4 regions of the Sphingobacterium sp. Ag1 genome follow, and region 2 is predicted to be linked to each of the others. Evidence: riboswitches for the same ligand, from Rfam matches in the RefSeq annotation. Region 2 holds a riboswitch; each other region holds the start of a gene.

Evidence for each region. Region 2 has a riboswitch for S-adenosylmethionine ahead of AAW12_RS17790 (hypothetical protein). Riboswitches for the same ligand answer to the same signal wherever they lie in the genome.
Region 1: it holds a riboswitch for S-adenosylmethionine, as region 2 does, so the genes downstream of both, AAW12_RS15885 (O-acetylhomoserine aminocarboxypropyltransferase/cysteine synthase family protein) here and AAW12_RS17790 (hypothetical protein) in region 2, are expected to answer to the same signal.
Region 3: it holds a riboswitch for S-adenosylmethionine, as region 2 does, so the genes downstream of both, metE (5-methyltetrahydropteroyltriglutamate--homocysteine S-methyltransferase) here and AAW12_RS17790 (hypothetical protein) in region 2, are expected to answer to the same signal.
Region 4: it holds a riboswitch for S-adenosylmethionine, as region 2 does, so the genes downstream of both, AAW12_RS10835 (methylenetetrahydrofolate reductase) here and AAW12_RS17790 (hypothetical protein) in region 2, are expected to answer to the same signal.

The regions. Positions count from the first base shown of each region.
Region 1 is NZ_LBGU01000041.1:245,777-252,110, reverse strand. Features, by position in the region: gene AAW12_RS15895 (TonB-dependent receptor domain-containing protein) at 1-316, opposite strand, end outside; gene AAW12_RS15890 (FUSC family protein) at 659-2,686, shown strand; SAM riboswitch class I at 2,869-2,981, shown strand; gene AAW12_RS15885 (O-acetylhomoserine aminocarboxypropyltransferase/cysteine synthase family protein) at 3,237-4,547, shown strand; gene metX (homoserine O-acetyltransferase family protein) at 4,581-5,624, shown strand; gene AAW12_RS15875 (homoserine dehydrogenase) at 5,662-6,334, shown strand, end outside.
Region 2 is NZ_LBGU01000043.1:45,555-51,888, forward strand. Features, by position in the region: gene AAW12_RS17780 (SusC/RagA family TonB-linked outer membrane protein) at 1-2,230, shown strand, start outside; gene AAW12_RS17785 (RagB/SusD family nutrient uptake outer membrane protein) at 2,236-3,753, shown strand; gene AAW12_RS17790 (hypothetical protein) at 3,854-4,117, opposite strand; SAM-I-IV-variant riboswitch at 4,184-4,277, opposite strand; gene AAW12_RS17795 (DUF3050 domain-containing protein) at 4,488-5,258, shown strand; gene AAW12_RS17800 (TolC family protein) at 5,524-6,334, shown strand, end outside.
Region 3 is NZ_LBGU01000042.1:219,985-226,318, reverse strand. Features, by position in the region: gene pyk (pyruvate kinase) at 1-350, shown strand, start outside; gene AAW12_RS17015 (hypothetical protein) at 398-727, opposite strand; gene AAW12_RS17010 (sensor histidine kinase) at 1,100-2,932, shown strand; gene AAW12_RS17005 (response regulator transcription factor) at 3,034-3,723, shown strand; SAM riboswitch class I at 3,909-4,012, shown strand; gene metE (5-methyltetrahydropteroyltriglutamate--homocysteine S-methyltransferase) at 4,091-6,334, shown strand, end outside.
Region 4 is NZ_LBGU01000036.1:32,906-39,239, reverse strand. Features, by position in the region: gene AAW12_RS10840 (DUF2723 domain-containing protein) at 1-1,780, opposite strand, end outside; gene AAW12_RS10835 (methylenetetrahydrofolate reductase) at 2,025-2,981, opposite strand; SAM riboswitch class I at 3,052-3,154, opposite strand; gene AAW12_RS10830 (hypothetical protein) at 3,384-4,235, opposite strand; gene rimM (ribosome maturation factor RimM) at 4,346-4,870, opposite strand; gene AAW12_RS10820 (30S ribosomal protein S16) at 4,990-5,511, opposite strand; gene AAW12_RS10815 (UvrD-helicase domain-containing protein) at 5,954-6,334, shown strand, end outside.

The DNA.
Region 1 (6,334 bases), on a different contig from region 2:
AATCACCCTCACGCAGAACCATTTCCCCAGAACGATAAGTACTATAACCCACCGTGGACACCTGTAAGCTGTACTTCCCCTCGGGTATCGCAAACAACACAATTTCTCCATTTTCGTTGGATAAGGTTCCTTTTAACAAGACATCATTGGGTTTACGAAACAGTGAAATATTTGCGGCAGCAATGGGCTTGTTGTCCTGCCCAACAACGACAGTACGTAATTTCCCCCCGTCAGACTGTGCTGAAACGGGTCCGGCATTAGAACACAGGAATAAAACAATAGAAAATAAGAGCAATTTAATTTTTTGTGGTTTCATAATGTAATTTCTTTGGGCTATCGATCGGATAGTCAACTTCATAATAATGACAACAAACCTCGTGTATTCATTACACGTTGACTAGCAGAAATAGACAGGTAGTGCGATTCACTCGGTAGACAACCAAATAATATCGGTAAACCCTATCCTTCGCTGATCGCTTTTACAGCGGATAGGATCATGCGAGCTAATTTTGAATCTTCTGAAACATATCGTAGGAAAATGACATCGAATCAAAATAAAAATTCAAAAAACAAATAAAATTCAAAACAAATAAATTGTATACAAAAAATATTAAGCATAATATTTGTATTTTTGCATCGAAAATTAGTAAACTGATTCATGAGCACTGTATCATTGAAGAAAAGACTCTACCGTATTTATATCCTTATGATACGATTTATGCATGGCGAGCATGCTGGAGACGCATTACGTAATGTTGCCATCAGTATTTTGCCAAGTTTGGCGATCTATTTATTGGGAGCGCAAGCGAGCACGGCTATTGGAATCGGTGTCGGATCGTTGTTAACGACACTCACCGATCCTCCTGGCAACAGAAAAGATAAACTTTCTTCAGCTCTGGTATGTATTCCCACCTTCTTTGTTGCATCATTGTTTACAGCTATTGTATTTCCCTATCATTGGCCCTTGGTTATAGTGCTAGCGGCAGCCGGTTTTATATGCACCTTATACGGCATTTTTGGAGCCCGCTATGCTGCAATTGGAAACATGACATTGATTCTCATGAGTTTTGTGATCGGAATGGCCCCACAACACCCCTTTGCGGTTGGCTTACAGATTACAACAGGTTCCATAATATATTACTTTTTTAGCCTTTTACAAGCCTATATACAACCTTATCGCTCTTTAAAACATGCCATGGCCAATGGCTTTCATGGATTGTCCCAATTTCTATTGATACGATCACAGTCTTACGATCCCAATATTCCTTTGAATATTACGTACAGTCGCGTAGGAAAAATTCATGGCCAGATCAGCGAACAACAGGAACAAATCAGGTCTCTTCTGTTTCGAGAAAAAAAAATCATAAGCCAACAGTGGCATAAAAGCAATTATTGGCTTAGTCAGGTTTATGGATTAATTGACCTCCATGAGTTAATTATTGCGCTTGATCATGACTACGATGCAATTCGCAAAAATCTTGCAGACACGGGCAGCCTCCCCTTAATTCGTCACACAATCAAATTATTAGCGTTAGAAATCGATAGCTTTTCACAACCCAACAAGAGGTTCCGGTATGCGCATCAATTATACCATAATAACTTTAAAATTAATGCCCTCTTACGGGATTTAAAAGAAATTCAAGAACAACAGGCCGATCCAGCAAAAGGTATATTATGTTCGATCATAAGCAACATCGAAGCAATTATTGATGTACTCAACAGAATCCAGGTCGCTTTTTATCAAAATCAGGAAATTCAGGATAAGATTGACACCAGTGAGTACCAACAATTTATCAGTCGACCATTACGTAATCTCGCTGATCTAAAAAGTAAACTCCATCTGAATAATCCGCTTTTTCGATTTGCGATTCGGATGGCTCTTCTTTTTGGAACAGGTGCATTGATCGGTATTTTATTTTTGGATTTTAAATATACCTATTGGATCTTACTGACAATCGCTATTGTTGCCAGGCCAGCATTTTCAATGACAAAAACCCGTAATATAGAACGTATTGTCGGTACATTCTCGGGTATTATAGTTGGTGTGTTCTGCTTAATTTCTATTCATTTTCTCCCAGCACTCCTGACCATAGCTGCATTGGGTCTTTTCGGATTCTTTTTGTTCAACCGATCTAATTATATGGTCAGTGTCATCTTCATTACCTTGGGAATTGTGATTGCGCTCAATCTGTTCGAAGGGAACATCAATCTCATTTTAGGCAGCCGAATACTTTTCACACTGATTGGAGCATTCTTGGCTATAGCGGGTTATTTCTTGATACCTGTACGCCAAAGCACAGGCATGGTTCAGCTGGCAAAAGAGGTATCCCTTTACAACGCGCATTATTTCCAGATCATCAATAACCGTCTGTCGGACGAAAGACAAAGTTCGTTTGATATACGACTGGCTCGTAAAAAGGCGCAGACCGCCATGGCCCTGTTTTCAGACGCTATTAATCAAATGAAAAAAGAACCCGAGCACAAATGGATGGATTGGTCACATATTCACCATTTTCAGGCACTCGCATATCAGGTCAATTCCCATTTGGTGGGCCTCTCGCTATCGTTAAGCAAAAAGACGAATCGCCACCTCGCCTATGATATCCATAGTAGAATCGATGCGCTTAAACCTCTTCTAACAGATTTAAATCAAACTGCAGAACGGATCAATTTAAAGAAATCGTAATACCCGATTGACAGTTACTTTTGCGGTTTCATCGGAAGATATGTGATGCCAATCGGCATGTTATTCAAAATTCCTTTAACTAAAAAATAGCATTTCTTTTGCTTTAATAAAAAAAGAGTTTATATTTGTGTCGTCTTCGAAAGAAGATTTCTAATCAACACCTCCCTTCATCAGTAGGTCTTGATTTATAAAGAAGTGGCGAGAGACTGGCTCAATGACCCGCTGGCAACCTTCAATTTGTTTGAAAAGGTGCCAATTCCTGTCCAAAACAATATCGTTTTGGAGCATATAAATGACATAAGACAATGATTATTAAATTACTGAAGTCCATTAAAAATTCAGGTTCAACACAAGTGAACCGCACGATAAGCGAAAGTGTAACCCATCGTACAATTGTATCGATGCGAATGCGTATGCATATGCACTTCCATGCTTGTTAAAAATCATTTCCGTTTTCTTGGATAAAGATTTAACAGACCCTTCAAGGAGGTGTGTATGCTTCTCTTTTTACTTTGCAATTTCTTTTTGAACCCTTAAAATCTGATATATTATGTCTTCAAACAAAAATTTAAAATTCGAAACTCTTCAGGTTCACGCTGGTCAAGTCGCTGACCCTACTACGGGATCCAGAGCAGTTCCTATATATCAAACAACATCTTTTGTATTTGAAAATGCCGAACACGGCGCAAACTTATTTGCATTAAAGCAGTTCGGTAATATTTATACACGGATTATGAACCCTACTACGGATGTTTTCGAACAACGTATTGCGGCACTGGAAGGTGGAGTTGCAGCTGTTGCTGTTGCATCCGGCCAGGCGGCACAGTTTATAGCTTTAAATAATATTTTGGAAAGTGGTGACAATTTTGTTGCGGGATCCAACTTATACGGCGGTACATTCAACCAGTTTAAAGTTTCTTTTAAGCGCCTAGGCATCGAAGCTCGTTTTGCTACAGACGCCGAAGCCGATAAAATTGAAGCGCTCATTGATGATAAAACAAAAGCAATCTATGTTGAAACAATCGGAAACCCAAGTTTCAATATTCCCGACTTTGAAAAAATTGCTGCTGTAGCAAAAAAATATGACTTACCATTAATCGTCGACAATACTTTTGGAGCCGGAGGTTATTTATTTAAACCTCTGGAGTATGGTGCAAATGTGGTTGTTGAATCGGCAACTAAATGGATCGGTGGACATGGCACAAGCATTGGCGGTGTCATCGTCGACGGCGGAAACTACAATTGGGGCAATGGAAAATACCCGCAATTTTCCGAACCATCTGAAGGCTATCATGGTTTAGTATTTTCCGAAGTTTTCGGTGAAAGCGGACCATTCGGAAATATTCAATTTGCTATTCGGGCGCGTGTGGAAGGGCTCCGGGATTTCGGACCAGCACTCTCCCCTTTCAATTCATTTTTATTATTACAAGGACTTGAAACCTTGTCTTTGCGGGTGCAACGCCATGTAGACAACACTTTAGAGGTCGCAAAATGGCTTGAGGCGCATCCACAGGTAGAAAAAGTAAACTATCCGGGATTAAAAAGCTCTCCGAGCTTCGCTAACGCACAAAAATACCTTAAAAATGGCTATGGCGCGGTACTTTCTTTCCAACTTAAAGGTGACGCAGCGCAAAAGGCCAATAGCTTTATCGACAGCTTAGAATTGATCAGTCATTTGGCCAATGTTGGTGATACGAAGTCATTGATTATTCATCCAGCAGCTACAACCCACCAACAATTGAGTGATGAAGATCAAGCCAATGCCGGAGTCTTCAAAGGCTTATTACGTCTTTCTGTAGGAATAGAGCATATTGATGATATCAAAGCCGATTTACAACAAGCTTTTGATAAAATTAAATAATCAGATTTTTTCGGCTTAAAACTTAAACGTGAAATGAGTAAGCATATATATCTGCACCCGGAGCCTTTTGTATTTGAAAATGGAAGAGAGCTTACTGATTTACAAATCAGTTATGAAACATTTGGCAAACCCAACGCAGATCGCAGCAATGTGATCTGGGTTTGCCATGCATTAACGGCCAATGCAGATGTGCTGGATTGGTGGTCCGGTCTTTTTGGAACAGGTGAGTTGTTTGATGCAAACGATTATTATATTATTTGTGCCAATGTCATAGGATCAGCATATAATAGCAGTAATCCGCTATCTGTAAACCCAGCAACCGGACAACCCTATTACCTATCTTTCCCCGAATTCACAGTGAGGGATTTGGTCAACGCACATCAAGTCCTTGCGGACCACCTGGAAATCAAACAAATAGAGATCCTTATCGGGGGGTCATTAGGCGGTCAACAAGCATTGGAATGGGCCGTAACGCACAGTATAGCCATCAACCATCTCATCGTGGTTGGAACAAATGCCGTCCACTCACCATGGGGTATTGCATTCAATGAAAGTCAACGTCTGGCCATTACAACTGATCGAACCTTTTACGCCAATCACCCTGATGGTGGAGCTAAAGGATTGAAAGTTGCACGCGCTATGGCACTGTTGTCTTACCGCAACTATACAACGTATGCCAACACGCAAAAGGAGGATGATAACGAAAAACTCGATCATTATAAAGCATCCTCCTATCAGAACTATCAGGGTGAAAAATTGGTGAAACGCTATAATGCGTACAGCTATTATTTCCTGACCAAAGCAATGGACAGCCACAATTTAGGTCGGGGAAGACGATCTATTGAATCTGCTTTGGCGAGCATTGATTGTCCAACTTTAGTCCTGAGCGTTAATACAGATTTGTTGTTTCCGCCACAAGAGCAACAATTCATCGCGCAACATGTTCCCAATGCCCATTATCAAGAGATTGAATCGACCTATGGCCACGATGGCTTTTTGATCGAAACAAAAAAACTCACAAAAATCATTAGCAGCTTTCTGCGGGAACAAAAAGAATACATAAACGAATTAGTATAAGAGAGTAAATAATATATAAGAGAATTTAAGAAGAGATATGAGTAATAAATTAACAATAGGGATGTTTGGGTTTGGTGTCGTAGGCCAAGGTCTTTACGATATCATCAAAACCAAAGATCTTAATCTGGAGATCAAGAAATTTGTCATTAAAAACGGAGATAAAAAACGCTCGCTACCAGCAGATTTATTCTCTACCGATGCCGAAACAATTTTAGGTGACCCAGAAATTAATACTGTTGTCGAACTAATCGATGATGCCGAAGCAGCATACCAACTAACTGTTCGTGCTTTGAAATCGGGGAAAAATGTGGTATCTGCTAATAAAAAAATGATTGCCAGCCATTTGGAAGAGCTGGTTGATATCCAACATGAATACGGGACCAGTTTATTATATGAAGGTGCCGTTTGCGGAAGTATTCCCATTATACGGAATTTAGAAGAATACTATGACAATGAATTACTGCATTCTGTCAGCGGTATTTTTAATGGATCTTCCAACTACATTTTATCTAAAGTTTTCAACGAAAATCAGCAATATACAGATGCTTTAAAGAAAGCACAAGAACTTGGTTTTGCAGAAACAGATCCAACGCTGGATGTAGGTGGATTTGACCCCAAATTTAAGGTATGTATTGTTGCTTCACATGCGTACGGTATCTATGTCAAACCAGAAGATGTGTTCAATATTGGTATTGATAAATTGGGACAGC
Region 2 (6,334 bases):
TCTCAACGATGGCCTATATCCCGCCGATGTGATCGCTGCCTATCGCAATAGCAACGATCCTGTAAAATATCCAAATACGGACTGGCTGGGGCTTATTTTCCAAACTAAACCGACCTACACGCATAATCTTGGTATCCAGGGCGGAAACGAGAAGACAACCTTTAATGTTGGTTTGGGCTACGTCAATCAGGATGGAATGATCAAAGGTTTTAACTACGACCGTTATTCCGCCCGGCTCAATCTGACGACCAAAATCTCGGACGGGATTAAATTCGGAACAAATATCTTGCTCAAAACAGGACATACCGAATCTATTCCGGGTGGATCCAAAGACTTGTTCCTGTCGGCCATGTCGCAGGCGCCAACTTATGGGCCATTTTTGCCGGATGGTAGCGGGCGATATACGTACAAAGCTTACGACTGGGAGTACAACAATAAAAATCCTATGGCCGTATTGGATCGGAAATTCACCTACAATACCGATGATTATGCGGCTAATTTGCAGGCCTGGATGGAAGTACAACTGTTTAAAGGTCTTTCCTGGTACACCAAAGGTGCCTATAATTTCAATATGGACAAGTACAAGGATTATAAATCGACCTTGGATGAATATTACTACCACACGGGTACGCTGGGAACAACATTGGATCTTGGCAAGGGCCTTACAGATCAGGATCAGCAAACGATATACACCAATTTATTTACTTACCTGAACTACGATCGTGCGTTTGGGGCCCACCACCTCAAAGCGCAGGCCGGATATAGTATTGAAAAAAGTAAGTATACCTACCTCCAGGGTTTCAGACAGAATTTTGTCGATGATACCTTAACGGAATTAAATGCCGGTGGATCGGATATTCAACGGGCAAACGGAACAGCCAACCAATGGGCATTGATTTCTTATTTCGGCCGATTGAACTATGATTACCAAGGAAAATACCTCTTAGAAGCCAATATGCGTTACGATGGTAGTTCGAAATTCTATGGTAAGAATCGCTGGGCAGTATTCCCTTCTTTCTCTGCAGGCTGGCGTGTATCTGAGGAATCGTTTGTCAAGGAATTTGCGTCGGGTTGGCTGGATAATTTGAAGATCCGTGGATCCTGGGGCCAACTTGGAAATCAGAATACCGGTAACTATCCGTATCAACCCGTATTGGGACTTACCGGAAATTACTCTTTTGACAATAGTACGCTAAATTCCGGTGTTGCTCAACAGGGATTAAACAACCCGATTATCAAATGGGAAACAACAACGATGACCGATGTGGGGTTGGACTTAAGTCTGTTTAAAAATTTAGATATCACCTTTGACTGGTACAAAAAGAGAACGACTGATATCCTTAGGCAGTCACAGATTACTGCAATCGTTGGTTTGGGAGCACCTTACGTCAATGATGGAATTGTCGAGAATAAAGGTCTTGAATTGGGAATTACTTATCGTAGTCAGATTACTACGGGAGCATTGGAAGGGTTACGCTATCAGCTAGGTGCAAACCTCGATCGTTTCAAAAACAAGCTGGTGAAATTTGGCGAACCGGAAATCGGGGGCTATACAGTCAAGAAAAACGGCTACGCGATGGACAGTTTTTATACCTACGAAGTCATGGGTATATTCCAATCGGAACAAGAAGTCGCTAGTTCGCCTAAGCAGTTTAATGACAATACATTGCCAGGAGATCTCAAGTACCGGGATGTCAATGGGGACGGAAAAATAGATGCGAACGACAGAACAATTATTGCGGGTGTAGATCCAAAGTTGAACTATAGTTTTAATCTAAGTGCAAGTTTTAAGGGCTTTGACTTTTCGGCCCTATTACAAGGGGTATATGGTGTCAAATCTTATGTTTCGGGCTGGGGTGTAACTCCTTTTGTACAGGGTAGCCCACCGACAAAAGATTGGTTAGACCGTTGGACACCTGAAAATCCTTCGACTACAATGCCCCGTATTTATTGGGGTTGGAGCGCTCCGGAGAAATTCAGTCGAGCTTCCAGCTATTTTATACAGGATGCTTCATACTTCCGGTTGAAAAACCTTGTATTGGGATACACTTTACCTGATGGGCTATTGAAAAAATATAAAATTGACCGCCTACGGGTTTATTTTTCGGGTGATAACCTTGTGACTGCAACCAAATTTAAGGGCCTGGATCCTGAGCGCTATGGAAATGGTGACCTCGTGCAATATCCGCAAAACAAGATTTATTCATTTGGTGTACAAGTTAATTTTTAAGTGCTATGAAAAAGAAATTTATAACAGCGTTGCTATTATCCGGACTATTTTTGGGTTCCTGTAACAGTGCCTTGGACCTCAATCCTTTGGATCAGATTGCTTCGGACAACTATTTTAGCAAAAAATCGGATTTTGATAATGCCTTGGCCGGTGTATACGCGTCGTTGCAGAGTGAGACGTTCTCTTATGGGATGCCTTTTCGGGACTGTCTGACCGACAATGGCTATAATCAGTTCAATTCAGGTAGCGTCAACGAAATCGTTGGCGGCAATTTAAATCCAACAACGGGTGGCTACGAAACCGGTATCTATAATGATGCATACGTAGCGATAGGCAGAGCAAATCGTTTGATCGAGAAATTACAAAGCTATGCAGGGGCAGACATAAACGATGCAGAGAAAAAGAAAATGGAAGCTGAAGCCCGCTTTATCCGTGCTTTCGTTTATTTCCAATTGTACAGTATCTATGGCGAAGTGCCGCTTGTATTGGTTTCATTGAATCTGGAGAATCAGCGTCAGCCAAAGGAAAGTGCAGAGAATATACTAAAACAGATTCGAGCTGATCTGGATTTTGGGATCGCCAACTTAGCGCCTAAACCTTATTTCAATAATGGGGGGCATGCGGCCGCCAGTTCAGCAAAAGCCTTGAAAGCACGGGTTTTATTGTTTGCGGCTTATGGTGACAAAGGAGTGCCCGATTTAGCAATTTTGAAAGAGGTAAAAGACTTATGTACCGATATCATGAAAGAGTATACCCTGAGTACGGCTTTTGAAAATGTCTTTCGCGATGCGACACAAAAGAATAATACCGAGATTATCTTTTCGGTCAATTTTCTGGCACCGAATAATACTGCCCCTTGGGACATGTACCTAGGCGATTGGATTGCTGCTTCGCCTTTACAAAACCTGGTGGATACCTATGAATGCAAAGATGGTTTGCCTTTTGGTGAATCACCGTTGACCGACCGAACCAACCCGTTCAAAGATAGGGATCCGCGCCTGAGCAAAACAATTTTTGTGGATCATCCTGATTTTGGCGGCGGTAAGATCCATACACCGTCCAATCCGCGGCCTACAGGTTATGGGGTGTTGAAATTTTTGGATCCGGCCAACCTACCTTTTGGTTTTTCAACATTGAGCCAACAAGATGCGGTTATACTGCGGTTTGGCGAGGTGTTGTTGATGTACGCCGAAGCACAAAATGAAATAGCCGGGCCAGATCAATCGGTTTATGATACCATGAATACTTTGCGGAGTCGGGTTCAGATGCCAGGGTTCCCTGCCGGTTATACCAAGGAAAAGATGCGCGAGCGTATCCGCCACGAAAGAAGAGTCGAACTTGCTTTTGAAGGACTACGGCATTACGACCTGATTCGTTGGCATATCGCGGGTGAAGTACTCAATGGGGTCAAAGACAGTAAAGTGCCCTATCATTTCGAAGATAAATTCTATCGCTGGCCATTACCACAAACAGAAATTGAAAAAAGCGCAGGGATACTGATTCAGAATCCAAACTATAAATAACAAGACTTTTTGCCTTCTTCTGATCGGCAATTTCCTAAACCAACCACAGCAGCGCGCACGAAATCTTTTCGATGCGCGCTATTTTTGGCGGTGATAACGATTACTGTAAAGGGATCAACACATTCTGTTCCAAGCGTACAGGGACATGCTTCACCGAGGTAAAACCGTCTTCCTTAGAAACGATGTTGGAAAGATCCAGTCCTCTTTTGGAGAACGTACTGATCAAAGCTGTTCTAAAGGTAGCTTTTGATGATCCCCAGCCTTGTCCTAAGATGGTGTCATTGTTAAGCTGTATGAGTTCATCCGTTGAATAATAACTGAATTTTTCCAGTAAGTGTTGGTAAAGATTTGTTGTAGTAGCCATACAATTTAAAAATTTAAAGGATTAAACCATAAACTGTATCCAGATCTTTGTGGGAAAATAATCGTTCTGCAACGTTTATTTTGGTCGAAACCCGTATTAATTTACCACCGCGGTGCCTGCACTCGGTTGGTATTGCATCATGCAATTCTGAATACTCTACAAATATAGTAGATTATTTTTTATTATAAAAAATATTTTTGTTTTTACGGGTAAATGAGCGTTAAAATCAGTACAAGGGAGGTCAAAGTGGGGGCAGGTTGTTGTTTTTGATTTGGTTATGAAGCGGATAGCTGGACGGTAAATTTATCATGCTACTGTAATCTCATTTAAAATACTTTAAAAAATAAAGATAAGACGATACTTTTGCGCCATGAATAGAATTGCGGAAATTAATGAATACATTGCTGCCGAACGCGAGGTATTATTGCAACACCCTTTGTATCGTAAGATCAAAACGATCAAGAATCTACGTTCTTTTACAGAAGGGCATGTTTACGCTGTATGGGATTTTATGTCTTTACTAAAAGCTTTACAGATTAAATTGACCTGTACGACTTTACCCTGGTTTGCGAGCGAGCATCCATCAACACGCTATCTGATCAACGAAATTGTATTGGCAGAGGAGTCGGACGAATACATTGATGGCCGCCGTTTGAGCCATTTTGAAATGTATCTGGACGCCATGGATGCCATGGGTGCCGATCTTCATCTGGTCAATAAATTTATCGGTCATGCCAAAAAATCGAGCGACATATTCGATGTCATCGCGACGACGACATTGGATAAGCGGATCAAAGACTTTTTGAATTTTACATTTGAAGTGATTGCTGAAGGTGAGGTGCATAAAATTGCTGCCGCCTTTACGTTCGGGCGTGAAGATCTTATTCCGGGAATGTTTACCTCTATCTTGGAAGAAATTAAAACAAATTTCCCTACAGCCAATCTGGATAGCTTTATTTATTATTTCCAGCGTCATATTGATCTGGACGGCGACGAGCACGGACCTTTGGCCATGCAGATGATCACAGATCTTGCGAAGGACGATGACGTTAAATGGGCAGAAATGAAGGAGATCAGTAAAATCGCGCTACAAAAAAGAATACAATTGTGGAATGCAATAGAAGATTCTTTATACGGATAATCTGGTTTTATACCATCCCCGAAAGGCCTCTCAAATCAACATTTGAGAGGCTTTTTTTATAGGCTGTAAAAAAGAGTAGCGCAAACCCTATTTGGCAGATATTGGTCTTTTTCTTTGAATTGATGAAAAAATGTCTTTTTTCCATAACATATTGGCGTTTGTGAAGAAATCCAAGTTGTAATAAGTGTCTAAGTTTGCAACGCAAAAAAATAATAGAGCACACGTGAACTTTTTTCCTCCCTATTGGGCAAAAGGAATACTAACTATGGGATTGTTAGTATTCACTATTTCGGACACCTTCGCCCTCGATTCTTTGCGTATGTCCCTGAAAGACATGATCGACAAAGCACTCCAGAACAGTAAATACGTCGAGCAGTCCTATTTGCAGCTCAAAGAAAGTGAGGTGGCAGTCCAGCAGCAACGCATGGAGCTGCTGCCCAAAATCTTCGCCAGAGCTTCTGCCAGTTATGCGAGTAATATGCCTGTTTATGATCAAGGTCTTTTAAATAAACCCTCCCAGCATGATATCATTCACTACTTGTACGATAGCGGTTTGGATTTTTATCTGAATCTCTACAATGGGCATCGCGATCTGATGAAAATTGAGTCCAAAAAATTGGAAAATGAGCTGGCCCGGATCGATTGGAAGAATGCGGCGGCGCAGACGAAATTGGAGGTTTGCAATCTTTTTTTGGACTTGGAACTGTCGTATAGTAATAAATCTCTAATCGAGCAGGATATTGCTGATCAACGGGTGCAACTCCAGGAGATTGAACATCTGTATACGGCGGGTGTTGTCTTGCACAGTGACGTTTTGCGTATTTCGTTAGAACTTTCGAAACGGGAACTGTTGCTCGTTCAGATCGGTCATGATATTCAGGCTGCAAATCAGAAACTGCAGCTTATTGGAGGCATTACAGCGGAGATTATCCCCTTGAGCGAGCCTTTTAAAGTGGAAAGCCCCAGTTATGAAACGCTTGTTGCCGAAGCGCGAAGCCATGCTTTTTCCCTCCAAAAATCCGAACAGGAAGTTGTTTTGAAGAAATTATCAGTCAAACAGGCCCGATCAAATTATC
Region 3 (6,334 bases), on a different contig from region 2:
ACGCGATTTGTGCATCTTCGGTTTATCTTGCTCAAAAAACAAATGCTTCAGCAATTGCGGTATTAACATCATCTGGAGCAACGGCTTTTGAAATTACAAGTTATAGACCAAATGTAGATATCTTAGTTTTCACAGGAACACAAAAATTGCTAAAACAACTCAGCTTACTTTGGGGTGTAAAAACATTTATTTACGACAAGTTCGAAAGCACGGATGGATCTATCCATGATGTTAACAAATTTATTGTAAAAAATAACTACGTTAAACCTGGATCTATCATTATCAATACAGCGTCGACACCGTTGATCGAAAAAGGTAAAACAAATACAATCCGTGTTTCCCAGCTATAATGGACAATAAGGATTAAAGCAAAAAAAATAGCGTTCTAAATAGAACGCTATTTTTTTTGCCTATTTGGATACAAGGAGTCGATTTTTAATTTAAAATCCTTCACCTTTAGTGAATCATCCAAGCGCCTTAACGGAAGATTTTCAGCTTTATTCTCCCCTTTCGGCATTTTTTCAGTTCCTGGCATTGGCGCCAGACCATCCTCGCGATTTAGCTTCTTAATGGGCATATGATACTTCCCATCTGAAGAATCCAATTTAAGAATAGGCATTTTTGATTCTTTTTGTTCCATTAAAGGAATCTGCGGTTTCACCCTCACTTGCCCTAAAGCAATGGTTCCGACTGAAGATAATACCAATAATAATATGTAACTTTTCATCTTTATATAGTTATTAAAGAGCACTCATTGTACCAATGAACGCGTCATATTCGGCTTATTCACTTCTCCAGCAGTCAGACTCAACCGCGTAGATTAAAATTTGTTCACAGCGTATTCAGCCCATAATCCATTTCTATTCACTAATTTACAAAGAACAGCATCTATATTTAAACAGATTGCTGTTAAACATTGTTAAAACAGCTTCAAAACACATTAGCATCTTTATATTTGTAACAATTTAAGAAAAATGAGCTATCGCACCTTAAATGGCCACTCACATGGCATAAGGGATGAATACGCAAATGGTAAATAAACTGAGCGTTATAAACTTTGTGATATATTCAAAATACATTTATTTAATACCCAATACTAATGAAGAAAAATAGCATTGTATTAATCATTGGACTGATGTCTCTTGCTCTCATTGGGGTATTGGCCATGCAATTCTATTTTCTGAGAGATTCTTATCGCCAAAAGTCTCAATTATTTGATGAGTCCGTCAATGCTGCGATTACAGCTGTAGCCGGAAAGCTTGAAAGACGGGAGGTAGTTGACTTTGCTAAGGTTCAACAGGAGCGTAATATTGAAAAATCCAAGCAGGAACAAGCCAAACAACGTCTTTTGGCCGAGCAACTCGAAATACAGTATAGAATTGAAGAATTAAAAAACAAACAACATGTTGTTTTCTCAAACTTTAAAGAGCAAGAAGACCAATTGCGTGCTTTGTATCCAAATGTAATTGAAATCAAAAATTCATTCTACGAGACATACATCAAAAGACCGGAGTACCAGAAATTCATCAAATTTTCTGTTTCAAATGAGCTTACCGACGATAATTTGGTACAAGCATATATCATGTTAAATGCGTCAAAGGTGGATGATCAGATTAGCGGAAAAGACGATAGCACACGGTTTGTTATCCCATTAATGGACCCGCTGGTCAATCAACAGACAAAATTCAGGGTAGCCACATTGCCACCTAGGGAGAATGCGAAGCTTGCAAAGACAATTTCTGATCTCGAAAAAAGATTGGATGTTCTCAACAGAAAAAATGCGTGGAGCGGTTTTAATGTATACGATTCCGTTGCGATGCTGGGAGGCAAAAAAGCAGACTACATCGAAGATGTTGCTATTGGAATGGAACTGGCTAAACGTCCGTTAAAGGATCGATTGAATGTGATCATCGTCCAAGAACTTATCAAAGAAGAGTTAGCTCAACGCGACATTAAAGCTCCTTTTAATATTGAAATATGGAGCACAAACAATATATTACTAAATAATATTTTAAACGAAGCCGCTTTAAATAACCCAACAAATACAACTAAATACTCGACGGCACTTTTTAAAGGCGATATCGGTGCTGCACCTGGAAAATTAACCATCTATTTCCCCAATAAAAAGGCGATAATCGCGGATAATATGGGCTATCTGTTGCTGCCTATGCTGGCGCTACTTTTCTTATTGGTGGGTTGTTTTGCATATACACTGATTATCATATTCAGACAAAAGAAAGTTTCGGAAATGAAAACAGATTTCATCAACAACATGACGCATGAGTTTAAAACACCTGTTGCGACGATTATGATAGCCAGTGAGTCCCTTAAAGATCCAGACATCAATGCCGACCACAAGCGGGTGCAGAAATTGGCTAATATCATCTACGATGAAAATGTTAGACTCGGAAATCATATTGAACGTGTGCTCGATTTGGCGAGACTAGAAAAAGAAACGCTAAAACTCGACCAGGTAGAAGTATGCATCAATGATCTTGTTTCGGCAGTAACGGACAGCATGCAGCTACGGATGCAGAATATTGGCGGCAAATTCAGTATAGATCTTGCAGCGACCAAGGATATTGTCATCGGTGATGAATTACATTTTTCAAATGTATTTTACAATCTATTGGATAATGCCATCAAGTACAGCAAAGGAGATTTACATGTCAACATCCATTCAAAAAACGTTGGCGATACCATTGTTGTCACCATAGCCGACAACGGTATTGGGATGAGCCGGGATCACCTGCAAAAGATTTTCGACCAGTTTTACCGTATTCCAACTGGAAATGTTCATAATGTCAAAGGGTTTGGTCTCGGCTTAAGTTATGTACAGGATATCCTGAGAAGGCTTAACGGAAAAATTACAGTTAAAAGTGAAAAAGATAAGGGCACGACCTTTGAAGTAATTTTGCCTATTAAAAAATAAAACGTTCCTTTTTTGTATATTTCCTCTTTAAAAAATTTCAAAGGTTGAGGAAAGCTGATTTATCAGCATCAAGGACATTGGTGAAAATTAATATATTCATTATGCAAAAGATATTATTAGCAGAAGATGATCCTAATTTGGGGGATCTTTTAAAAGACTATCTCGAATTAAAGGGAAAATTTGACGTCACATTATGCACGGATGGAGATGAAGCGATTTCTCAATTCAAAAAAAATAACTACGACCTTTGTATTTTTGATGTCATGATGCCCAAAAAGGACGGATTTACAGTTGGACGTGAAATCAGAAAAACAAACAGTACTGTTCCTATTATCTTTGCCACAGCAAAGGGGATGATGGAAGATAAGACCGAAGCATTTGAGCTAGGAGGAGATGATTATATCACCAAGCCTTTTCGAGTGGAGGAATTATTGCTCCGCATCAATGCTTTGCTGAAACGCAGTGTTCGAGACAAAGAAGAAGAAGTGGTTGCTGATAAATTTGAAATTGGCGATTATTTCTTTGATTATACAAGTCAGCAGATTTCTTACAAAGGACAGATGCAAAAACTATCCACGAAAGAAGCTGAACTACTCCGCTTGCTTTGCTTAAAGAAAAATGATGTGCTGACCCGGGAAGAAGCCTTGTTAAAAATATGGCATGATGATAACTACTTTACGGGTAGAAGTATGGATGTATTTCTCAGTAAACTTCGTAAATATCTAAAAGAAGACAGCAAAGTTGAAATTGTCAATGTGCACGGAAAAGGTTACAAGCTTTTGGTAAGCTAAAAAAAAGGGGAATGAAAAATATAGTCATTCCCCTTTTTATGCTACACACGTATTGTAGCGTGACATACTTGAATTCGTGGATGAAAATAAAAGAACAAAACAATTTCATCCTTAGTAGAATATAAAAAATTGACGCACTTTTATAAAAAATTTGCATTTCAAAAAGAAATGTTCTAACTTAGCGTCGCTTATAGAGAAAGGCAGAGGGAATAGACCCGATGAAGCCTTAGCAACCTGTCCCTTGACAAGGTGCTAAATTCTACCCTACTTGATATGGGAATGATAAGCCGAAGTCACCGAATTCTAGTGTGTCCTTCTCTCTCTAGCAAGAAATATAGTTGAAAAAGAAATATTAAAAACATTCATTATGTTATTGACTAACAATTTAGGTTACCCTCGTGTGGGCGCGTTCCGCGAATTGAAAAAAGCCAATGAGGCCTATTGGGCTAAAAAATCTTCTGTTGAGGAATTATTGGACACAGCAAAAAAAATTCGTGAAGGCAATTGGAAAACACAAAAAGATGCTGGAATAGATTTGATCCCTTCCAATGATTTCTCTTTTTACGATCAAGTATTGGATTTAACCCTTACTGTTGGTGCAATTCCTGCTCGCTACCATTCTTTATTGAATAAAGTAGACAACAATTACAGTTTAGATCTATATTTTGCCATGGCGCGCGGTTTCCAACAAGAAGGAATCGACGTGACTGCAATGGAAATGACCAAGTGGTTGGATACGAACTACCACTACATGGTACCAGAATTCACCAAAGATCAAGAATTCAAATTGACTTCCGAAAAATTCTTAAATGAATACAACGAAGCAAAATCATTGGGCATCGATACTAAACCAGTTCTATTAGGTCCTATCACATACCTTTTGATCGGTAAAGAAAAAGAAGCTGGCTTCGACCGTATCGATTTATTGGATAAACTTATTCCAGTATATGAGCAAATTCTAGCTAAACTAGCTGATGCTGGTGCACAATATGTTCAGATTGACGAGCCTTTCTTAGCATTGGATTTAGATGCTAAAGTAAAAGCTTTATATCAACCTACTTTCGAAAAATTAGCTGCAGCAGCAAAAAATATCAAATTAATCGCAACGACTTACTTCGAAGCTTTAAAAGACAACGAAGATATCGCAGTTAACTTACCTATCCATGCTTTACATTTGGATCTGGTACGCGGTGAAAACCAATTGGATACGGTATTGGCTAAAGTTCCTGCTTCATTAACATTATCTTTAGGTATTGTTGAAGGCCGTAACATCTGGAAAAATGATTACGAAAAATCATTGGTCAAAATCAAACAGGCTGTTGATGCATTAGGAAAAGACCGTGTATGGGTAGCTCCTTCTTCATCACTGTTGCACGTTCCTTTTGACTTAGACAATGAACACAATGAGCAATCGCTACCGGCTGAAGTAAAAAACTGGTTAGCATTTGCTAAACAAAAATTAGCTGAAGTAAAAGATTTAGCCGTACTAGCGGAAGGTGAAGTTGACGCTGAAACAGCAAAACGCTTCGAAGCGAACAAAGCGGCTGCTGAAAGCCGTCGTACCTCTCCATTGATCCACAAACCAGAGGTCAAAACACGTACAAGCAATATCACTGATGACGATGCAAAACGTACCTCAGCATTTGCTGAGCGTAAAGCGGCGCAACAAGCGAAATTCAACTTACCGGCATTCCCGACCACAACTATCGGTTCATTCCCACAAACGAAAGATGTTCGTAAATGGAGAGCAGACCTGAAAAAGGGTGCTATTACGCAGGCAGAATACGATAAAGCAATCGCAGAAGAAACAGAAAACACCATCCGTCTTCAAGAGCAATTGGATATCGACGTATTAGTACACGGCGAATTCGAACGTAATGACATGGTTGAATACTTCGGTGAACAATTGGCTGGTTACGCATTCACACAAAATGGTTGGGTACAATCTTACGGTTCACGTTGTGTAAAACCTCCGATTATCTATGGTGACGTATACCGTCCTGAAGATATGACTGTCCGTTGGTCTTCATATGCACAATCATTGACAAATCGTCCGGTTAAAGGTATGTTGACTGGTCCTGTAACAATTTTACAATGGTCTTTCGTACGTAACGATCAACCGCGCTCGACAACGACTTACCAAATTGCATTGGCGATCTTGGATGAAGTACAAGCCTTGGAAAAAGCAGGTATCAAAATCATACAAATCGATGAACCAGCTATCCGTGAAGGATTACCGCTACGTAAAGCTGATCAAAAAGATTACTTGAACTGGGCAGTACGTGCTTTCCGTGTCTCTTCATCAAATGTTGAAGACGATACACAGATTCACACACACATGTGTTATTCTGAGTTCAATAATGTGATCGAAGATATCGCTGCAATGGATGCCGACGTTATCACGATTGAGACTTCACGTTCTCAAATGAAATTATTGAATGCTTTCGCCGGTGATTTCAAATATCCAAATGATATTGGTCCAGGTGTTTATGACATTCACTCACCACGTGTTCCAAGCAAAGATGAGATGGTAGATCTATTGCGCAAAGCAAAAGCAGTAGTTCCAGCAGAACAACTTTGGGTTAACCCTGACTGTGGTTTGAAAACTCGT
Region 4 (6,334 bases), on a different contig from region 2:
AGTTTTGATGAGCCAAAATAATAGGGCCTCCCAACAGCGCAAAAGAAATACCTGTCGCTAAAGCATAACGTGTTTGTACAAAACGGTTGAAAAACCGAACAAATGCTATTACTCCCAGCCCAATCCAGATCGCAAAAGCATAGAAAGACCCCACGTAAGCATAATCTCGTTCCCGGGGTTGCATAGGAGTTTGGTTGAGATAAACTACGATCGCTACCCCCGTAAACACAAACAGCAAGGTCAGTACCAAGGTATAAGGTTTATTGTTTCGGTACAACCAGATCGCACCAGCTATTCCGAGTAGCAATGGAAGAAAAAAATAAGTGTTCCGGCTCGGGTCATGCTCCTGCGATCGAGATATTTTATCTTGTCCCCCTAAACGCCAATTATCCAATGGTCTGATCCCCGACAACCAGTTGCCGTCACTATAGGTCCCATATCCTTGCCTGTCATTCTGTCTACCCACAAAATTCCATAAGAAATATCGGGTATACATATCTCCCAGTTGAAAATTAAAAAAGAACTTAAAATTATCGGAAAACGTTGGCTGTTGCCCTTCTTTCAAATTGAGGTAACTTCTGTAATAAGCTTGATGGCTTCCATCTTGGCTATAGATACGCGGGAAAAAGGTTTCCTTATCAAATTGATATTTGTCTACCTGTGTGAAGGGAACATACTCCGACTTATCTTTCCGATAGCTCGTCTTACTATCGACGCCAACCACTTGCGAGTCATAATAAGGTCCTTTGAGTAACGGTTCCCGTATATATTGTTCACGGCTCAAATATCCTAAAAAAGAAAATACATTATCCGGCGCATTATTGTTCAAGGATGGATTTGCTTTCCCACGGATCATGACCATGGTGTAGGAACTGTATCCAAATAAAACAAAACAAAGAACCAGCAAGGCTGTATTGAGTGTATATTTCTGCTTTTTATAGGAATAATATAGACCGTAAATTATCAATCCCCCCAATAATAGGCACGAGAAAAAAATTCCGGTACCAAATCCCATTCCCAATGAGTTCACAAATACGAGATCCACTTTAGCCGCTAGACCGACTAACCATTGAATAATTCCCCACAAAACGGCCCCCAAGATCAGCACTCCGACGAGGAAAGCTTTTATTGTCCCTTTCGCATTAACCTGTCGCGCTCTTCGGAAATAAACAACCATCGCGATAGCCGGGATTGCTAAAAGATTTAATAGATGCACTCCGATCGAAAGCCCCATAACAAAAGCAATAAAAACCAGCCAACGATCGCTACCGTCTTCATCTGCACGGACTTCCCACTTTAAAATTGCCCAAAATACGACTGCTGTACATAAGGAAGACATTGCATAAACTTCAGATTCTACCGCCGAATACCAAAATGAATCGCTGAAACTAAATGCCATTGCACCGACAACTCCTGCGCCGAAGATCTGCAGGTAGGTTGACAAAGGAGCTTGTTTGTCTTTGTTGAGTAGCTTTTTAGCAATGGCGGTTATTGTCCAAAATAAAAAGGTAACAGTAATTCCACTGCAAACTGCAGAACCTATATTCATCCAATAGGCGATCTGCCCCTTATTCCCTAAAGCGAGATTAGAAAATATATTCTGAATAAGAAGAAACAATGGTGCTCCCGGTTGATGTGCCACCTCCAATTTATAGGCACAGGCTATAAATTCACCGCAATCCCACCAGCTTACCGTCTTTTCAACTGTAGCGATATATACACAGGTGGCAATTAGTCCGCAAGCAAAACCGAGTAGAGAATTTAATCTATTGTACGTCATAAGGTCAATTGGTCTATTGTTAAAATCCTTTTTAGCACTTTAAGTTAAAAAGTTATCCTGACTCCGACACACGAATTAACACTATTTAACACCAGTACCTGACTATAAACAGGCTATTCAACGCTGAATATAGAGATCGACCTAAACCACGCTGCCGAGACTTTCAACCTATTTCAGGCTTTCACAATGAATATTATCATAAAAAAAGGGAGCTTATCTGCTCCCTTTTTTATCATTTTATGAGTTAGGCTAGTTTTTCAACAATCTTCTTTGTTGGACCAGGATTACTCATCGTATAAAAATGTAATACCGGAGCGCCAAATTTAATCAGCTCCTGACACTGTTGTACCAACCACTCTTCACCTACCTGTCTGACGTCGGCATTCGTTTTACATGCCGCGACAGCGTCACTCAGTTCCTCTGGAATATCTAAATGAAAAATTCTTGGCAAGGTCACCAATTGCTTTTTTGTTGTCAGTGGTTTTAATCCCGGAATAATGGGCACATGGATTCCATTGTCCCTACATTTTGTTACAAATTCCTTGTATTTTTCAACATTAAAGAACATCTGAGTCACAATAAACTCTGCTCCCATATCGACTTTTTGTTTCAGATATTTAAAATCAGTATTGAAATTTGGAGATTCAAAATGCTTTTCGGGATACCCGGCTACTCCGATGCAAAAATCGGTCTTTTCCGACGTGATAATGTCTTCATGCAGATACTTTCCTTTATTCATATCGGTTACCTGTTCCAATAGGTCTGTTGCAAAAGCATGTCCACCATCGGTTGGTATAAAATCGGCATCGCCCTTACGTGCATCACCCCGCAACACCAAAACGTTATCTATCCCCAGGAAGTTCAAATCGATCAATGCATTTTCAGTTTCCTCTTTTGTAAAACCCCCACATATCAAATGTGGCACCGCATCCACTTTATATTTATTCATGATTGCAGCACATATCGCCACTGTCCCAGGACGTTTACGATAGGAAACACGTTCCAGTAATCCACTCGCATGCTCTTTATAGATATAATCTTCCCGATGGTAGGTGACGTCGATAAAAGGAGGTTTAAACTCCATCAGTTCATCCATGGTTTTAAAAATACTTTGGATGCCCTGCCCTTTCGCCGGTGGCAATAGCTCAAAAGAAAACAATGTTTTTCCTTTGGCATTCTGGATATGATCGATAATCTTCATTAAAAAACTGTTTTTAGTTTGGTTGGCTTACATCGAAACGCACACGTCGAGGAATCGTTTATCTACATGTAACTTATCTTTCCCACATGGAGTAGGGTAGAATTTAGCACCTTGAACAATACAGGTTGCTAAGGCTTCAACGGGTCTAGTCCCTCGGCCTTTCTCTATAAGCGTTGCTAATATCGTTTTAAAAAATCAAAAGACAAAAATTATTTTTCGAAAAGGCAAAAATAGCAGCAAAAAGACTTCAATAAACGATGTTTCAACGTCACTTTAGCTTTGTGTCCATGCTACGACAGGATTCTTCGCCCTACCAAGAGCAAAAGACCTAGAAAAACCAGTAGAATTAACGATCGAGGATCATTGACAGCGAAGAGATTGACTATGCCACAAGAACATTGGCTAAAGATTAGCTGCCAAAGAATTTCGTAAATTTTTGAGATAAAATGTGACCAATAAGAGTCCTGTAACATGGTACTCCTCTTTCGATCCATATTTAAATCCGTCAAATAAATAGTGATAGGCGACCAATGCCTCTTGTTCGTTGTAAAATAATTCCTTCCAAGAATCGGGAACATCTGCCCATGCCTTGAGCACAATGCCATTCTCAGCATAAATAATTGGTGATTCGACACCATCCATTCGATAATCGTGATGGGTGCCAGAACTTGATATGTGTTGGAAATAAGCGATAGAATAATCTACGAAATTCAAGGCCCTCGCTTTTATCTCCTTTTCACTTTCTGATTTTACCGGAGCATTTCGCCATAAATTCACTTGGCTATCAAATTTACTGGGCGTTTCCCGGATAAGGGTTTTATCTAACGCAAAGTTGATATAAAGTCTTTCACTAGTGGGTATACGTGCTGAGCTAAACTGTGAAAAATCACCTCTCAGCTGAACAAAATCTTTTTTTATTTTAACAATATCCAAAGCGACACTACCTTTTTTCTCATCCGTCAATTCTAATCTATCACCGTCAAATTTGTACTTACCAAAGAGTAAAATATCATCGATCGCCATGACAAACTGGTCCTTATCATGAAGCGAAAGAAAGGATCGGTATAGAATAGGATCATTACCATAGGTATCTGCCTCCACATTTTGGGGAGATTCTCTTTTTAATTTATGATACTCATCATTTGGATAGCCCAATATCATTTGGTAGTTGCCTTCAGGAAACTCCTTTTTCTTCCCAAAGAAAGTACACGAAGACAATGAGAGTGTGAGTAACAGCAGTAATAACGGTTTCAAAATCAATTAATAATTATGGCCAATAGTAATATTAATATATAAGGACCAAGATAAGAAATTACTGCAATAGTAAGTATAGGATATTCAATTGAATAAGCTTGGGGATATGCCTATTCCTTATACAGATCGACCAATCCCTCAGGCAATTCAACTTCAATGATCTCCTCTTCGCCATCAATTCCTAAGATCAAATCGTCGGACAGCGGAAACATCAGTTCTTTGCCATCCATATCTACTGTGGCGACAAATTGTTGTGGGAATTCCTGAACATCTGTTATTTGCCCCAGTTCGCCATGGTTTTCATCGATCACTAAAAATCCGATTAAATCAGTATATCTAAAATCATCCGGGTCGCGCTCGGGCATTTTATCATTGGAAAGATATAGCTTTTTACGGACGAGTACCTGAGCCTTATCGATATGATCCACATCCTCAAATGTTACATAAGCAGTGCTATTTTTTTGAAATTTAATGGCATCAACAAAATAAGGAACAAGCTTTTTGTTCACTTCTACAAAGACAACATCGATATCCAAACTCTCGTATTCTTCGAATTCAAAAAACAGTTGTACTTCTCCTTTAAGACCTCTTGTTTTACTGATGTAACCGATGTAAAAGCATTGATCAATAGTCATATTTTTCTTATTTGGCGATTAGCTGTGAGACATGATTTGGCAAACGATTAGCCTATTGGCTGTTTCAAAAAAAGCCGGCTCAAGATTGAGTCGGCTTTCTCGAATACTTTATGAAAGAATTAACCTTCAGTTTCTTCTGATGCAGGAGCTTCAGTCTCTTCAGCAGCAGTTTCTTCTGCTACAGGAGCATTTTTAGCAGCTACAGCAGCAGCTTTTTCTTCTTTTTTCTTAGCTTCAGCAGCTAAAGCAGCTTTTTTAGTTTCAGCTTTAGTTTGAGCTAAACCATCTTTTTTACCAGAGATTCTAGCTTCTTGAGCGTCAGTCCAAGCTGTAAATTTAGCTTCAGCAGCAGCTTCATCAAAAGCACCTTTTTTCACACCACCTTGCAAGTGTTTTTTGTAAAGAACACCTTTGTAAGAAAGGATAGCACGAGCAGTGTCAGTTGGTTGAGCACCTTTATTCATCCAATCCAAAGCTTTTTCAAAATCCAAAACGATAGTTGCTGGATTTGTGTTTGGGTTGTAAGAACCAATACGTTCAATGAATTTACCGTCACGTGGAGCGCGAGAATCCGCTACGACTACGTGGTAAAAAGGACGTCCTTTTTTACCGTGTCTTTGCAATCTGATTTTAGTTGCCATTTTTTAATTTTATTTTATGTATTCAACATATCCCCCGAGCTTCATACTAGAGGGGATGCAAAGATAGTTATTTTTTTTTAATCAGCGTTATAATTTAATAAAACTTCACTGAAAACGACAGGGTTAGCTTCTTTCAGTAACCTCTTTCAGGTTAAACACGTCCTACGCACGTTAAGATTTTGCCCTTACCATACTGTAGGTGAAACAAGTCTTTCAAAAAATCAGTGTACAAAATAGCCCTTTTCTTCAAAACTTTCGTGACTTCGCAGATACCAACAGCAATGATAGCAAACTGAAGGTTCTTTCTGGCCAATAAAATAAGACACTTTCAAAAAAAAGCTATTTTACCAAATGTAAACAGGATGAATTGTTTGCGTCCTATGCCTTCGAAATAGTCACTGACATTTTTGCCAATTCACTTTTTACTTTCTACCTTCATTCTATGAAATCTGTTGCGCCATTAAAAATACTCAAAGCTTCGGCCGGTTCGGGAAAAACCTTTAGCTTAACTTTACACTATCTCACACTCCTACTATCCAACGAGAATAGCTATAAGGAGATTTTGGCGGTGACATTTACCAATAAAGCAACCGCTGAGATGAAGGAACGTATCCTTTCGGTACTCCATGGCTTGGCAACAGGCGATCGTAGCCCTAAAATTGAAGATTTCAGAAAGCTTCTTCTCGAGCAACAGCCAGATTGGAACCCGCATCTAATACAAGAGAAAGCTTACCGTGTCTACCGTCGTATCCTACATGACTATAGTCATTTTACCATAAGTACAATTGATGGTTTTTCCCAAAAAGTCATTCGTGCATTTACT